3 regions of the Parafrankia sp. FMc2 genome follow, and region 3 is predicted to be linked to each of the others. Evidence: predicted binding sites of a transcription regulator. Region 3 holds the regulator's gene; each other region holds the start of a gene.

Region 1 (5,671 bases), on a different contig from region 3:
TGCTCTTCGGGTTCGGCGCCGGCCTCACCTACTGCGGGCAGGTGGTCCGTTGCCCCTGAGCACCCGGACCCCCGCCCGGATCCCGGGTACCGGGATCCCCGGCACCCGCCTCAGCATGGCGGCCGGACGGTGCCATGCTCCTGCACCACGACAGTCCGGACCGGCCCCCAGCGGGCCATCCGCCCCGCCCCGCCCCAGCTACCGGCCCGGCCGGGACGCTGACCCCGCATCCTGCACAGGAGGAACCCCCATGTCGCAAGCCGATATCCTTTCCGGCCTCGCCGCCATCCTCGAGGAGGTTGCCGGCGTCGACCCGGCCGACGTCACCGCGGACAAGACCTTCATCGACGACCTGGACGTCGACTCGCTGTCCATGGTCGAGGTCGTGGTCGCCGCCGAGGAGAAGTTCGGTGTGAAGATCCCGGACGAGGACGTCAAGACCCTCAAGACCGTCGGCGACGCCGTCTCCTACATCCAGCGGGCGGGTGTCGCCGCGTGACGGCCTCCCCCAGGCAGGTCGTCGTCACCGGCCTCGGGGCTACCACTCCCCTCGGCGGCGACGTGCCGTCCACGTGGGAGGGGCTGCTCTCCGGCCGCTCCGGCGCACGTCGCCTGACCGAGGACTGGGTCGAGCAGCTCCCCGTCCACATCGCCGCCCCGCTGGCGGTCGAGCCTCCGCTGGGCCGGGTCGAGGCGAGAACCCTCGACCGCAGCCAGCAGATGGCTCTGGTCGCCGCACGGGAGGCGTGGGCTGACGCGGGAACCCCGGACGTCGACGCCGAGCGGCTCGCGGTCTGCGTCGCCTCGGGGATCGGCGGGGTGCAGACCCTGCTGCAGCAGCACGACGTGCTGCGGGAGCGCGGGCCGCGGCGGGTCTCGCCGCACGTGGTCCCGATGCTGATGCCGAACGGCCCGGCGAGCACGGTCGGCCTGGCGTTCGGCGCCAAGGCCGGGGTGCACGCACCGGTCAGCGCCTGTGCCTCCGGCTCGGAGGCGATCGCGCTGGCGCTGGACATCATCCGCGCCGGCCGGGCGGACATTGTCATCGCCGGCGGAACGGAGGCGGCGATCGCCGCCCTGCCGATCGCCGGTTTCGCCCAGATGCAGGCCCTCTCCCGGCGCAACGACGCGCCGGAGACCGCGTCGCGGCCGTTCGACAAGGGCCGGGACGGCTTCGTCCTCGGTGAGGGCGCCGCCATCGTGGTGCTGGAGTCGGCGGAGCACGCACAGGCCCGGGGGGCCCGGGTCCACGGCGTCCTTGCCGGTGCCGGCATCAGCTCGGACGCCTACCACGTGGCGGCGACCGACCCGACCGGTGCGGGTGCTGCCCGCGCGGTCCGCGCCGCGTTGCGCTCGGCCTCGCTCGAGGCCGATGATGTGATCCACATCAATGCGCACGCGACGTCGACACCGACCGGCGACGTCGCCGAGTCGGTGGGTCTGCGGCTGGCGCTGGGTGACGCGCTCGATGCGATCGCGGTCACCTCGACCAAGTCGATGACAGGCCACCTGCTCGGCGCGGCCGGTGCGCTGGAGGCAGTGGTCACGCTCCTCTCGCTGCGCGAGCGTGTCGTTCCGGCGACGCGCAACCTTGACGCGCTCGACGACGAGATCGCTCTCGACGTCGTGCGTATCGACAACCGGAAGCTGGGCGCCGGCGCGGGCCTCTCGAACTCGTTCGGGTTCGGCGGGCACGACGTCTGCCTCGCCTTCACGGTCTAGGAGACAGACGCTTCCCAGGGCACTGTGCCGCCGCGACGGCGGCGGCACACCTGGGAACGCGGCACGACATGTTCGGCCCGGGCAGTAATCGACGTTCATGCTCTCAAGAGCTCACGGCGGGCATCTGCGTTACCGCCATCTGCGCAGGAGCAGACTGTTACCGCTCAACCGAGGAGACCTACGGTGAGTCTGTCCACCATCGATCGCACCGACCCACGCACGCCCGTGGCGCGGCTGAGCCGCTTCTTCGACCCGGACTCCCTGTCCCTGTTCGCCGCGGCCGACGGCTCCGGCGTGGTCGCCGGGCAGGGGCTCGTTGCCGGCAACGAGGTCGTCGCCTTCGCCACGGACCCGACTGTCCAGGGCGGCGCGATGGGCCGGGACGGCTGCGCACGCATCGTGCACGCGATCGAGTCGGCGGTCCGGATGGGCTGTCCGGTCATCGGCATCTGGCACTCCGGCGGCGCACGGCTGCAGGAGGGCGTGGCCTCACTCGACGGGGTCGGCCGCGTGTTCGCCGCGACGGTTCGCGCCTCCGGGCAGGTGCCCCAGCTCTCCCTCGTCCTGGGTGCTGCTGCCGGCGGCGCCGCGTACGGCCCGGCACTGACCGACCTGGTCATCACCGGCCCGGACGCGAAGGTGTTCGTCACCGGCCCCGACGTGGTCCGCTCGGTGACCGGTGAGGAGTGCACCGGGGACAGCCTCGGCGGGCCCGAGGTGCACTCGACCCGCAGCGGTGTCGTCCACCTCGCCTGCGACACCGACGACGCCGCCTTCGAGCAGACCCGCGCCATCACCGCACTGCTCGCCGACCAGGGTTCGATCGGCCCCGTCCCCGGGCGGGACCTCGGCCAGCTGCTGCCGGAGAACCCGCGCCGCGCGTACGACGTGCGCCCGCTGGTCGCCGGGCTGCTCGACGACGAGGTCGTGGAGCTGCACCCCAAGTGGGCACGCAACATCGTGACCGCTCTCGGCCGTCTTGGCGGCCGGACGGTGGGCGTGGTCGCCAACAACCCGCTGCGCCGCGGCGGCTGCCTCGACGCCCTCTCGGCGGAGAAGGCGTCCCGCTTCGTGCGCATGTGTGACTCCTTCGGGATTCCGCTGGTGGTGCTGGTCGACGTGCCCGGCTACCTACCGGGTGTCGGCCAGGAGTGGGAGGGTGTGGTCCGCCGGGGGGCGAAGCTGCTCTACGCCTTCTCCGAGTGCACCGTCCCCCGGGTCACCGTGGTGACACGCAAGGCCTACGGCGGCGCGTACATCGCGATGAACGCCCGCTGCCTCGGCGCGACCGCCGTCTACGCCTGGCCGACCGCGCAGCTCGCGGTCATGGGCGCCGAGGCCGCGGTCGGCATCCTGCACCGCCGCCGGCTCGCCGAGGTGCCCGCGCAGCGCCGCCCGGACGTGGTGGTTGAGCTGGCCGAGGAGCACGTGCGCACTGTCGGCGGTGTGGAGCGCGCGGTCGAGCTTGGCGTGGTGGACGCGGTCGTCGCTCCCGCCGAGACCCGCGGGGCCGTGGCCACCGCGCTCGCGGAGGCGCTGGCTGCCGCCCGCCCGGACAAGAACGTGCACGGCAACATCCCGCTGTAGCCAGCGGTGCCGGGCGGCCGGGTGGGTCCTGCGTGGGACCCGCCCGGCCGCCCCGTTTCCGGCGGCCGGGCACGGCTCACGGCCCACGCCCGCCTCGCCGTTCGGGCGGTTCGGGACGCTCGGAGTCCGTCAGCCGGATCCAGGTGCGCACGACGTTGCCCATCTGGCGCGGGTTCATCCACAGCGCGGCGCGCGCGAAGATCGGGTCCGCGTTGCGCACCAGGTCGGCCCGGCCGCCCTCGGCCGCGGGCGCGATCGCCCGGACGTGCTCGAAGCTGATCGACCCCGACCGGAACGCCTCCGCCGTCACCGGCAGGAACCGCAGCACGCCCGCCACCAGCAGGGCGGCCGTCGTCGCGGGATGCACCAGCCGGCACTCCCGGCGCAGCCAGGCCGCCGCCGAGCGCGCGCCGTCGAGCTGCCAAAGCCCCCGCCGGTCGAACTCGGCGAGCAGCCGGATCCAGCTGGCCTCCGTCGCGTCGACGAGCCGGCGCATGTCGATCACGAGCAGCGCCAGCTCGCTGTCCGGCAGCCCGCCCGGATCGACTGTGGCAAGCCTGGCCACCTGCGCGTCGATGTCATCCACCGCCACCCCCTTGATCGGCATCCGTGCTCCGCCACATCCGTTCACTGCCACGCCTGTTCACTGCCGCCCGCAGCTCACCGCACCTCACTCTTCGAACGTGTGTTCGATAGTAGTCGGCGAGATCTTCCAGCACCAGCCCACGACGGCCACCACCACCCGCGGAGCACACGCGGACCGCGCGACCGGCGACCGGCGACCGGCGACCGGCGACCGGCGACCGGCGACCGGCGACCGAAAAATACTTAGCCTTGCGAAATAAATTCCGGTGGGCACGCGTTGTCGAGGGCGGAGGTACCGCATGAGACGCATGGTCACGTCACTGGCGCACGGATCTGTCACCCCCGGCACCGCGGAGTCACGAACCGGGACGTTCGCCGCGCTGCAGGTGCCGAACTTCCGCCTCTTCCTGGGCGGCCAGGTGGTCTCGCTGTGCGGGACCTGGATGCAGACCATCGCCCTCGGCTGGCTGGTGCTCTCCCTCGGCGCCTCCGGTACCGAGCTCGGCCTGGTGACGGCGGCCCAGTTCCTGCCGGTCCTGCTGTTCGGCGCCTACGGCGGCCTGATCGCCGACCGCTCGGACTCGCGGCGACTGCTGATCACCACCCAGATCATGCTCGCCACGCTCGCGGTCCTGCTCGGCGTCCTGGATGCCACCGGCACCGCCGAGCTGTGGATGGTCGCGGCCGTGGCGGCGGCGATCGGTCTGATCAGCGCGGTCGACAACCCGACCCGCCAGAGCTTCGTCCAGGAGATGGTCAGCGCCGACCATCTCCCGAATGCCGTCACCCTGAACTCGGTGACGATGAACGCCGCCCGCGTCGTCGGGCCGGGCATCGCCGGCATCCTGATCAGCCTGGTCGGGACGAGCGGCTGCTTCCTGCTCAACGGAGCCTCGTTCGTGGCCGTCGTCCTCGCCCTGCGGCGCATGGACGTCGGTGCTCTGATCCCCTACCGCCCGGTGCCTCGGGCGCCCGGCCAGGTGCGTTCCGGTTTCGCCTACGTGGTGCGGACCCCGGAGCTGCGGATCCCGCTGCTGATGATGGCCGTGATCGGCGCCCTGTCGTACGAGTTCCAGGTGGTGCTGCCCCTGGTGGCCCGCGAGACCTTCGACGGTTCGGCAGCCACCTACAGCCTGTTCACCGGCGCGATGGGGGCCGGGGCCGTCGCCGGCGGCCTGTTCGTGGCCCGGCGTCGCCGGATCGGTGTCGGTGCCCTCGCGCTGACATCGGGCCTGTTCGGAGCGGTTCTCCTGCTCGCGGCGGCCGCCCCGACGCTGGCGCTCGAGGTCGCCGCACTGGTCGTCGTCGGCGCGGCGAGCGTCGCGTTCATCTCCACCGGCAATGCGACCGTGCAGCTGGCCGCGGCGCCGGAGATGCGCGGCCGGGTGATGGCCCTCTGGTCGGTGGCGTTCCTCGGCTCGACGCCGGTGGGCGGGCCGATCGCGGGCTGGGTGGCGGAGACGTTCGGTGCCCGCGCCGGCCTGCTGCTGGCCGGCGCCGCCGCCCTCGCCGGCTCCTTCTACGCGGTGTCGTCGCTGCGCCGCGGTGCCCGTGCGGCGCAGAAGAGCACTGCCGCGGACCAGCCCGTCGCCCGCCACGCGCCCATGGCCGAGCTCGCGCCCATGGCCGAGCTCGCGCCCACGGCCGCACTGGTGCCCACCGCCGTGCCGTTGCCCACGGCCGCGGCGCTGGCACCCGCCGACGGGATCGAGCCCACCGCCGCGCTGGAGCCGGCGGTCACACCGTCGAGGATCTGAGCGCCGCCCTGGGCCTGAGC
Region 2 (5,671 bases), on a different contig from region 3:
CGAGGTGGGCGAGGCGGACGCGCGGTTCGCGGTTCTGGCGCTGGTCTGCTTCCCCTACGCCGTCTTCCTGTTCGCGGCCTACTCCGAAGGGGTGTTCCTCGGCTTCGCCGCGGCGGCCTGGCTGGCGGCGCGGCGTGACCGCTGGCTGCTCGCCGGCCTGCTGGGCGCGGCGGCGGCCTCGGCGCGGGTGACCGGCCTGCCGTTCTGCGCCGCGCTGGTCGTGCAGTACGTGGTCGTGCGGCGCGCGGCCGGCAGGCCGGTGGTCGCCCGGCCCGCGCTGGCCCTGGCGCTGCCTCCACTGCCGATCATCGGGTTCATCCTCTACCTGCGGGTCCGGAGCGGGCAATGGGACTCCTACACCGACGCGATGCGCGCCGGCTGGAACCGGGCCGTCGACTGGCCGTGGCACGGCTGGTCGAAGACCTGGCACTCGGCCTTCGACGGGAACGGCGCGGCGACGTTCGTCTGGTTCTGGCGGGGTGAGCTGCTCGCCGTCGTCATCGGAGTGCTGCTCACCGCTGTCCTGCTGTGGTCGCGGCGCTGGGGTGAGGCGACGTTCGTCGGGCTCATGACGATCCTGATGAGCTTCTCGAACTACTACGCGTCGGGAATCCGCGGCATTCTCGTCGCCTTCCCGCTCTACCTGCTGCTGGCCAGGGCGGGTGCGCGGAGGCCCTGGGTGCGCGGTGTGTACGTGTGGTGCTGCGCGCCGCTCATGGTGGTCTTCGTCGTTGCCTTCACGCAGGGGAACTGGGTCGACTGAGGCCGCCGCCCGCCCGCGAGGACGGAGCGACACGGCCACCGTGATCGGATGCGCGCCCTCGCGGCCGGCCATGGTCCAGGATGGGTGCGTGGCTGACCATGGACGGGACGAACCCGCGGGCCCGGCGGCGACCGCCGCGACCTCGGCGCGCCAGGAGGGGGGCAGCGCCTCCCCGGTGCGCCTCGGCAGCGGGCGACTGCCGCCGTCACTGCTGGTGCCGGCAGCCGCCGCCAGCCTGCTGGCGCTGCTCTTCCTGATCCTCGCCGTCGTGGTGCCCGAGCCCGGCCGGCATGCCCACGGGCTCCTGGTCGTCGTCGACCTGGCCGGCGTCATCGGCGTCGCCGTGGTGTGGCTCCGGGTGATCCGGCTGCTGAGCCTTCCGTCCATCCGCGGGCGCGTCGAGTAATCTCGTCCAGACATGCCGTGTGCCGACGGTGCGGCGCTCTGCTGGCGGTACAGCTCTGCTGCTCACACAGCTTTGCTGACCGCCGAGCTCAGCCGCCCCGGCATGCGGTCCCTCCTGCCACGGGTCATCCGTGGCCGCTAGAGTCCACAGGAGGTGGGTTCAGCCTTGTCACGTCACTATGAACTGATGGTGATCCTCGATTCCGAGCTCGAGGAGCGCACGGTCGCACCGTCACTCGACCAGTACCTCAACGTCGTCCGCCAGGGCGGCGGCGTGGTGGAGAAGGTCGAGGTCTGGGGCCGCCGCCGGCTCTCCTACGAGATCGCGAAGAGCCACGAGGGCATCTACGCGGTCATCGACCTGCACACGGAGCCGGCCGTCGTCGCCGAGCTGGACCGTCAGCTCGTGCTGAACGAGTCGGTGATCCGTACCAAGGTGATCCGCCTGCCCGAGCCGAAGGCGCCGAAGCCCGTGCGCCGGGCGGCGGCGTGACGTACCCCGCCCGTACGGCGCGTCTCGCGCCGGGGCGGGTTGTCCAGCCAGGGAGTTGTGATCATGGCCGGTGAAACGGTGATCACGGTCGTCGGCAACCTGACCAACGACCCCGAGCTGCGCTTCACACCGAACGGGGCCGCAGTCGCGAGCTTCACGGTCGCATCCACCCCGCGCACACTCGATCGTGGCACGAACGAGTGGAAGGACGGCGAGGCGCTCTTCCTGCGCTGCTCGATCTGGCGTCAGGCCGCCGAGCACGTCGCCGAGTCCCTCACCAAGGGTGCGCGGGTAATCATTCAGGGGCGCCTCAAGCAGCGCTCCTTCGAGACCCGTGAGGGCGAGAAGCGCACTGTGATCGAACTAGACGTCGATGAGATCGGCCCGTCCCTGCGGTACGCCACCACGAAGATCACGAAGGCCTCCCGCGGTGGCGGCGGCTTCGGTGGTCAGGGTGGCCCCGGCGGCGGCGGTGGTGGCTTCAGCGGTGGCCAGAGCGGGCCTGGCGGCCCGGCTGGCGCCGGCTTCGGTGGCGCTCAGGGCGGTTCCGGCGGCCCCGGCGGTGGTGGCTACGGCGGTGGTCAGGGCAGCGGCGGTTATGCCGGCGGTGCCGTTGACGACCCCTGGTCGCAACCCGCTGGTGGCTACTCCGACGAGCCCCCGTTCTGAGGGCGGGGTGTCTACATCGCGCGATCGGAACTCGCGCTCAAACCGAGGTAGGAGCACATCCATGGCCAAGGCGGCCGTGCGCAAGCCGAAGAAGAAGGTTTGCGTCTTCTGTAAGGACAAGGTCCACTACATCGATTACAAGGACACCTCGCTGCTCCGGAAGTTCATCTCGGACCGGGGGAAGATCCGCGCTCGTCGAGTGACCGGCAACTGCAGCCAGCACCAGCGTGACGTCGCGACCGCGGTGAAGAACAGCCGCGAGATGGCACTGCTTCCGTACACCTCGACGGCTCGCTGAGGGGGATGACGATGAAGCTCGTCCTCACTCAGGAGGTTCCGGGCCTCGGTAGCCCCGGCGACATCGTCGACGTCGCCGACGGCTACGGGCGCAACTACCTGGTGCCGCGTAAGTACGCGATCCTCGCGACCCGCGGTGCCGAGCGCCAGGTCGCGCAGATCAAGCGGGCGCGCGACGCGCGCTCCGTGCGCGACCTCGACCACGCCAAGGAGATCGCCGGCCAGCTGGCCGGGCTGTCCGTGCGGCTGACCAGCCGCGCGGGCAAGGAGGGCCGGCTGTTCGGCTCGGTGACCGCGGCCGACGTCGTCGCCGCCGTCACCGAGGCCGGCGGCCCGGCGCTGGACCGCCGTCGCGTCGAACTGAGCACGCCGATCAAGGCGCTCGGCTCGCACTCCGTGTCGGTTCACCTGCACCCGGAGATCACCGCGAAGGTGAGCGTCCAGGTCGTCGCGGCCTAGGGCGTCCGCCGTGGCCACCCCGTACCCGGTGCGGGGCGGGGCGGGGCCGGTGCGTCGCGGGCGCGCCGGCTGATGTGCTGACGAGGCTCCGCTGGCTCCCGACCACGGTCGGGAGCCAGCGGAGCCCGTGTGTTTCGGCGCCGCGGTGCGGGGCCGCTGCCACGTGTAGATCACTGTCCCCCGGCGTGTGGTCGGGGCGGACGGTGCCGTGCGGCGGGAAACTTGTGGTGGTCGGGCACGCTGTTCACCCGGTTGCGTCACCTGTCACCTGGTTGCGTCACCTGGCAGCGTGCGGCCGGCTTGGTGCGGCGCGGGCCTCCCTAACCCGACGCGCTCAGACCCCGGGACGGTATGACTCGAACTGGTTAACCCCCACGATGGTCCCAGAACGGCCCGGACGATTTTTCGTCCACAGGCGAAGCCGCGCCGACAACCGGCGGGCGCTGCGGATCCGGTTCCCGCCGTGCTGCGTGTCCACAGTCACGCCGGGCTCCGTCCCAAGGCATTCCCCAGAACTTTGCCAGTTACCAACAGGTTGTCCACAGGGGGCTGTGGACAACTTCTTGGAGCCTCCCCGTGCGTGTGCCTACTGTCGAGCCGTCCACACTGGCCATCTATCCACGAGGACCGGGTAGTCCAGACGGGCGGGGGGAAATGATCTTCGAACTGGTGGCCGGGCGGCCGAGTTGACAGGCTCCATGCTCACATCGAACATATGTTCGATGCTGGTGGTCGGGGTCTGCGCCGATGCCGGGGCCCGTATCGATTCTGGCGGTGTCGCTGCTGGCGGTGTCGGTTCTGGCGGCGGGGCGGGTGTCAGGTCCGTGGCCGTCGGCGTCGAAGGGCGGGAGGGCAGCAGGGCGTGAGCGTCGCCGACATCACCCGTGGGTCCGGAGCACCGGTCGAGTTCGACCGGACGCCACCTCACGACCTTCCGGCCGAGCAGAGCGTCCTCGGCGGCATGCTGCTCTCGAAGGACGCGATCGCCGACGTCGTCGAGGTCCTCAACGCGGCTGACTTCTACCGACCGGCGCACGCCACCGTGTACGAGACCATCGGAGATCTCTACGGGCGCGGCGAGCCGGCCGACGTCATCAGCGTCGCCGCCGAGCTCGGCCGGCAGAACCTGCTGGAGCGGGTCGGGGGCCCCGCCTACATGCACACGCTGATCTCCAGCGTCCCCACCGCCGCGAACGCCGGGTACTACGCGCGGATCGTCGCCGAGAAGGCTGTCCTGCGCCGCCTGGCCGAGGCCGGCACCCGCATCGTGCAGCTCGCCTTCGGTCCCGCACCCGACGTCAGTGAGGTCGTCGACCGGGCGCAGGCCGCCGTGTACGAGGTGACCGAGCGGCGTACCAGCGACGACTACACCCCGCTGGGCGAGCTGCTCAACCCCGCGCTGGAGGAGATCGAGGCCATCCAGGGCCACGACGGGGCACTCACCGGCGTGCCGACCGGCTTCACCGATCTCGACGAGCTGACCAACGGGCTGCACAGCGGCCAGCTGTGGATCGTCGCGGCCCGGCCGGCGGTCGGAAAGTCCACCCTCGGGCTGGACTTCGCTCGCGCCGCGTCCATCAAGAACGGCATGACCTCGGTCATCTTCTCGCTGGAGATGAGCCGGATGGAGATCACCATGCGGCTGCTGTCCGCGGAGGCCCGGGTGTCGCTGCAGAACATCCGCACCGGCCGGCTCACCGACGACGACTGGGGGCGGCTCGCCCGGCGAATGGGTGAGGTCGCCGAGGCGCCGCTGTACATCGACGACAGCCCCAACCTGACGATGATGGAGATCCGGGCGAAGGCACGGCGCCTCAAGCAGCGCAACGACCTGCGCCTGGTCATCCTCGACTACCTGCAGCTCATGTCGTCGCCGAAGAAGGTGGAGAGCCGTCAGCAGGAGGTCAGCGAGATCTCCCGGTCGCTGAAGCTGCTGGCGAAGGAGCTGGAGGTTCCGGTCGTGGCGATCTCGCAGCTCAACCGTGCCTCCGAGCAGCGGGCCGACAAGCGGCCGCAGGTCTCCGACCTGCGTGAGTCCGGCAGCCTCGAGCAGGACGCCGACGCGGTGATCCTGCTCTACCGGGAGGACGCGGTGGAGAAGGAGTCCGCCCGGGCCGGCGAGGCCGATCTGATCATCGCGAAGCACCGCAACGGGCCGACCGGTACCGTCACCGTCGCCTTCCAGGGGCACTACTCACGTTTCGTCGACATGGCCAACTGACTGCCCACCCACCACCCTCGGCGGGTCCGTGGGCCACCGGACTGAACAGTCGTCCGGGCGGTGACAGACTGGACGCCATGACCGTTTCCGGTGTTCCCCCGCGCGACTCCGGGGTTGTCGAGGTCGCGAGGTTCGACGTGTTGCCCGGCAGCGAGGAGGCGTTCGCGGACGCCTATCTGCTCGTCCGGCACGAACTGGTCACCACGCCCGGCTGCCGGTCCGTGCGGATGACCAGGGGCGTCGAGTCACCGTCCCGCTTCGTGCTGTTCGTCGACTGGGACAGCCTGGAGGCGCACACCGAGACGTTCCGCGGCTCCGACCGGTTCACCCGGTGGCGGGCGGCGCTCTCGCCGTACTTCGCCAG
Region 3 (5,671 bases):
CAGCGCCGCGATCGCATCCTCGAAGTCGCCAAGCGACTCGAAGGCCAGGTAGACGGAGGCGAACCGCAGGTAGGCGACCTCGTCGAGCTCCCGGAGCGGGCCCAGGATCGCCCGACCGACATCCTCCGCGGCCACCTCGGCGGAGCCGGAGGCACGCACTGTCTCCTCGACCCGTTCGGCGAGCAGAGCGAGGTCGTCCGACCGGACGGGCCGCCCCTGGCAGGCCTTACGCACGCCGACGATCACCTTCGCCCGACTGAACGGCTCGGTGGCACCGCTACGCTTGCGCACCCGCAATGAGGCCTCCTCCATCGTGGTGAACCGGCGGCCACACGCCGAGCACGATCTCCGCCGCCGGATGGCGGCGCCCTCCTCGGCCTCCCTGCTGTCCACGACGCGGCTGTCGGAATGCCTGCAGAAGGGACACCGCACAGCTCGTTCCTCTCCTACTCCGGCGGACCTGCACGGCCGCGCGCGGAGCACCTCCGGCTGGTCGCCGCCGCCCTCGACGAGCCGCCCGACAACGGGGGCCCGCTCAGGGACCTGTGGATACCGGTGCACAACCTGTGGATGACTTACCGCTTTGTAACTACAAGATGTTGTGGTCAACCGTAGCGCACACCCCAGACAGTTCCGACACCGCCCCCATCGGCGTGTCCAGAATCCACGAGCCAGGACCCAGGCGGGCACAGCCAGCGGCGAGGCGCGCGCTCAGGGCAGCCGAAGCCGCTGGCCCGGCAGGAGCGCCGCGGTCGGAAGGCCGTTCAGCGCCATGAGCTGACCCACGACCTCGCGGGTGTCGGCATCGGGGTCGATCCCGCGCGCGATCTCCCAGAGCGTCTCCCCGGGCAGGACCCGGTGGGTCTCGTAGGCCACCGGCGTGCCGGTGAAGGCCTGCGACGAGGTGACCAGCACCGCGGAGAAGGCCACGCCGAGGACCATGCTCGCCAGGAGCCCGAGGACAACCCGCCCCCGCCTGGTCAGCCGCAGTGGTGGCTGCGACCGGCGCCTCGGCCGCGGTCGGGGCCGTGCACGCGGGCCGGCGTGACCCCGCAGTCGCCCGCCCGGTCCAGATGCGGATCGCTGCCCGCCGCGCCGTGCCGGGCACGGGGGAACGAGCGGCCCCGCCTCGTCGGCCGCCGCCTCCCAGCCCGACCACTCCTCGTGCTGCCACCGGGCAGATCTGCCGAGGTGTTCGCCGTAGCCCTCGTCGGCCTCCTGGCCGCTCGCGTACTCCCAGCCCGCCAGTGGGCCGGACTGTTCCGAGAGCTCCGGGAGGCGCTCCGGCGCGCCCGGCACAGGACGCCGATCAGCCCCCCGCACCGGATGCCCGACGGCCAGTGCCCGCCAGGCCAGCCCGGGCATCTCGATGACCCGCGCCCCCGCGGCCTCCCGCTGCCCGGGCAACGCCGGCGGCTTCCGGGCCGCGTCGACAGCGCCGCCCACCGAGCCGCCGCCGGTCACTGCCGCCACATCGGAAGGACCACGGCCGGGACACTGCTGGCGACGCGCACCGCTGGCGCGCCGTCGGTCGGCACCACGCGCCGCCATCCCCCGCACCGCACGGCCCCGGACGGCGACACCGCCGACCGCGGCGCCCCGGCACCCGCGCACTCCCCGCCCCGTCGCGACGGCGCCGCCCGTACCTGCGGTCTGACGTGCCATGCGATCGCGGGATCTCCGAAACCCCGACCCGACCGGCACCCTGCCACTGGTCACACGCTTGCCGTCGGCCACGCCAACCTCCCAGGCTCGAACATACGTTCGATCGAACGCCTGAGCGATTCTTACACGGCCGCCACGCACACTTCCCCCGACACGCTCGAACAGACGTTTGAGATTCGGCGACCGTCCGACTACCGTCAAGGACGATCAGTTGTGGACGATCGTGCGAGATGAACCGGGCACGAAAGAACCACGCCGAACCGGTCAGAAGTTACTAATAGGACAAAACGAGAGATCGACCGGGTGGCTCGCAACGAGCCGGGGGCACCGACCACCCGGCCAGGGAGAAACCGCCGTCGGGGTGGCCCGCGGCGGGGAAGCATCGACAGGGAGAGCGGTAGGCGATGACCAGCCAGGGACGGGGTACCCGCCGAGGCGAAGCCCGCGGCAACGTCCGGGATCTTCCCGACGGCCCCGCGGACGCCTCGGGCCTCACACAGCGACAGAAGAAGGTTCTCGAGGTTATCCGGACCGCGGTGGAGCGGCGCGGATACCCCCCGAGCGTCCGGGAGATCGGCGAGGCTGTTGGTCTGACCAGCACCAGCAGCGTCGCGCACCAGCTCAAGGTGCTCCAGGAGAAGGGCTATCTGCGGCGCGACCCGAACCGCCCGCGGGCCATGGAGGTGCTGCCGATCGGCGGGCAGAAGACAGGCGCCCGAGCCCGCGCAGCCATCGCCGGCCGGCCCGGCGGGGAGACCGGGGCCGTGGCGGTGGAGGGGGGCACGCCGACCTACGTCCCCCTGGTGGGGCGAATCGCCGCCGGCGGGCCCATCCTTGCCGAGCAGGCCATCGAGGACGTCTTCCCGCTCCCGAAGGAGATCGTCGGGGAGGGCACGCTGTTCCTGCTCAGGGTGGTGGGCCAGTCGATGATCAACGCCGCGATCTGCGACGGCGACTACGTCGTCGTGCGGCAGCAGCCGGTGGCGGACAACGGCGAGATCGTCGCCGCGATGATCGACGGCGAGGCGACCGTCAAGCGCTTCCGGCAGCGCGACGGCCGCGTGTGGCTGGCGCCGGAGAACCCGGCCTTCTCTGACATCCCGGCCGAGGACGCGACGATTCTGGGCCGGATCGTCGCCGTGATGCGCCGGGTCTGAGTCACCCGGGGCGGGGGCGGCCCCCGGAGAGCCGGGACCCCCGGCCGTGCCCCTGAGTGGCCTCCCGGGCCCGCTACGCCCGGTTCGGCACGGCTCCCCGGGCCGCAGCCCGGGCACCTTCGCGAGAGCGAGGATGCCCGGGGCGGCGCAGGCTCCGCGACTGAGGGCACTCCGCCAGCCAGGGGCACTCCACCAGCCAAGGGCAGTCCGCCAGCCGAGGCCACTCGGCCACCGGGCTACCGGGGTCGGTCAGCCGGCCACGGCATGTACCTCGGCGCGGAAAGGCTCCAGTTCGGCAGCCAGGTCCACCGGCACTCGCGCGGCCACCTCCGTGCCCGTGCCGGTGTGCTCGATACTCAGCACCTCGCCGTCCCGGTGGATGCGGGAGACGAGGTCGCCGCGGGTGTAGGGCACCAGCAACGACATCTCGACCTCCGGGTGCGGGATCCGCGCCGAGAGCGCCTCGACCAGGTCCGCCAGGCCCGCCCCGGAGCGCGCCGACACGAAGACGGCGTCCGGCACCGCCTGGCGCAGCACCGCGAGCGTGGTCGGATCGACCGCGTCGACCTTGTTGACCACGATGAGCTCCGGCACCCCGGCCGCATCGATCTCGGCGAGGACTTCGCGGACCGCGTTGATCTGACCCATCGGGTCCGGTGCCGCACCGTCCACCACGTGCAGGACGAGCTCGGCGTCCACGACCTCCTCCAGTGTCGAGCGGAAGGCCTCGACGATCTGGTGCGGCAGGTGCCGGACGAAGCCGACCGTGTCGGCCAGGGTGAACACCCGCCCGTCAGGCAGGGTCGCCCGTCGCACGGTCGGATCAAGGGTGGCGAACAGGGCGTCCTCGACCAGCACGCCGGCTCCGGTCAGCCGGTTGAGCAGCGAGGACTTCCCGGCGTTGGTGTAGCCGGCGATCGCGACCGACGGGATCGCGCCGCGCCGACGGGCCGACCGCTTCGTCGCCCGCACGGTGGCCATGCCGGTCAGCTCGCGGCGCAGTTTCGCGATGCGCGCGCGCAGCCGCCGACGGTCGGTCTCGATCTTCGTCTCGCCGGGCCCGCGGGTTCCGATCGGTGCGCGGCCACCGCTGCTGGCGGCGGCCCGGGACATCGACTCACCCCAGCCACGCAGCCGCGGAAGCATGTATTGGAGCTGCGCGAGCTCGACCTGGGCCTTGCCCTCGCGGGAGGTCGCGTGCTGGGCGAAGATGTCCAGAATGAGCGCCGTCCGGTCGATCACCTTGACCTTGACGACCTCTTCGAGCTGGCGTAGCTGACCCGGGGTCAGCTCACCGTCGCAGATCACCGTGTCCGCGCCGGTCGCCTGGACGATCTCCGCCAGCTCCCGGGCCTTGCCGGAGCCGACGAACGTCGCCGCGTCGGGCCGGTCGCGGCGCTGGACCAGCGCGTCGAGAACCTCCGACCCCGCGGTGGTTGCCAACGCGGCCAGCTCGGTCATCGACGCCTCGGCCTCGGTCAGCGAACCGGACGTCCACACGCCGATCAGCACGACCTGCTCCAGGCGGAGCTGGCGGTACTCGACCTCGGAGACGTCCTCGAGCTCGGTGGTGAGGCCCGGGACGCGGCGCAGCGCGCCGCGCTCCTCCAGGTCGAAGCCGTCGCCCTGCTCGTCGAAGAAGGAGAAGCCGTCGGGGGTGTCGTCGAGAACGACCACACCGTCGCCGTCGCGGTCGGAACTCTGGTGCAGGTACCGGGTGGACGCCCTCACGGCGTCAGCGGGAAGACTCATACCATCCGTTCTCAACGCGGTCCGGTGACCGTGTCATTCCAGCCCGTCCCGGACGGGACGGAGCAGCCGGTTCCGCCGCGGCCCGTCGGACCGCCAGCGGAACATCCACAACCCCAGAGTGACACGAGGCGCCCGTGACCGCGAACCCTTTGTCGGACGGGTCCCGGGACGGACTACACCCCCGCCGCCGCCCGCCCGGCGGCCGACGGGGCCGCCTCCGCGCCGGCGGGATCAGCGGTGGCGGCATCGGCACCCAGCGACCCGGCCACCAGCCGCAGCCACTCGGGGCGCAGGACACCATCGGACACCAGCACGGCCGGGCCGCGCAGGACCACCGTCCGTTCGTCCCAGCCGACGGTCAGCCGCCCGCCGGGCAGGTCGACCTGGACCTCGGCGGGCGGCCCGCCACCCTGACGGGCGGCCCAGGCGACCGCGACCGCGCACGCGCCGGTGCCGCAGGAGGCCGTCTCGCCGACGCCCCGCTCGAACACCCGCATCGCGACCCCGCCCGGCGTCGGCACGACGACCTCGACGTTCACACCGTCGGCGAAGATCTCGGCGGGGTAGACGGGCGCCCGCAGGTCCAAGCCGGCCAACTGGGCGGGCCCGAGGTCGTCGGCGAAGCAGACCGCGTGCGGGTTGCCCATCGAAACCGGCACAGCGGCGAACTCCCGGCCCACGACGGTGACCGGCACCGGACCGGGGGCGAACTCGGGCGGCCCCATGTCGACGCTGACATCCCCGGCCGGTGGCACCTCCACGGTGCGCAGACCCGCCCGGGTGGCGATGAGCAGGGTGCCGGCGGCCTCGTAGCCGGCATCCACGAGATAGCGGGCGAAGACCCGGATCCCGTTGCCGCACATCTCGGCGACGGAGCCGTCGGCGTTGCGGTAGTCCATGAACCAGCGGGCCTCGCCCCGGAACTGCTCCGCTGCGGGCTCGGCCGCCGAGAGGACCACCCGCAGCACACCGTCCGCGCCGATTCCGGTGCCCCGGTGACACAGTGCCCGCACCAACGCGGCGGGTAGCTCGAGATCACCGTCGGCGTCCGGCAGGATGACGAAGTCGTTGCCCGTTCCGTGTCCCTTGACGTACCG

The links. Region 3 encodes LexA, which represses DNA repair genes until DNA is damaged. Its sites were predicted from a motif close to CGAACNNNNGTTCG; they were not measured.
Region 1: AB1460_RS03830 (DUF222 domain-containing protein) is a predicted target of LexA. The motif match lies at 3,988-4,001, and genes of this name have one in related genera.
Region 2: dnaB (replicative DNA helicase) is a predicted target of LexA. The motif match lies at 3,795-3,808, and genes of this name have one in related genera.

Annotation. Positions count from the first base shown of each region.
Region 1 is NZ_JBFLUG010000006.1:2,577-8,247, reverse strand. It holds gene AB1460_RS03850 (beta-ketoacyl-ACP synthase III) at 1-59, shown strand, start outside; gene AB1460_RS03845 (acyl carrier protein) at 251-499, shown strand; gene fabF (beta-ketoacyl-ACP synthase II) at 496-1,722, shown strand; gene AB1460_RS03835 (acyl-CoA carboxylase subunit beta) at 1,906-3,309, shown strand; gene AB1460_RS03830 (DUF222 domain-containing protein) at 3,386-3,916, opposite strand; gene AB1460_RS03825 (MFS transporter) at 4,203-5,651, shown strand.
Region 2 is NZ_JBFLUG010000009.1:86,809-92,479, reverse strand. It holds gene AB1460_RS05725 (hypothetical protein) at 1-763, shown strand, start outside; gene AB1460_RS05720 (hypothetical protein) at 852-1,169, shown strand; gene rpsF (30S ribosomal protein S6) at 1,335-1,661, shown strand; gene AB1460_RS05710 (single-stranded DNA-binding protein) at 1,725-2,330, shown strand; gene rpsR (30S ribosomal protein S18) at 2,392-2,628, shown strand; gene rplI (50S ribosomal protein L9) at 2,640-3,086, shown strand; gene dnaB (replicative DNA helicase) at 3,949-5,307, shown strand; gene AB1460_RS05690 (antibiotic biosynthesis monooxygenase family protein) at 5,385-5,671, shown strand, end outside.
Region 3 is NZ_JBFLUG010000024.1:38,396-44,066, reverse strand. It holds gene nrdR (transcriptional regulator NrdR) at 1-432, opposite strand, end outside; gene AB1460_RS11435 (LysM peptidoglycan-binding domain-containing protein) at 712-1,464, opposite strand; gene lexA (transcriptional repressor LexA) at 2,070-2,822, shown strand; gene hflX (GTPase HflX) at 3,072-4,574, opposite strand; gene dapF (diaminopimelate epimerase) at 4,748-5,671, opposite strand, start outside.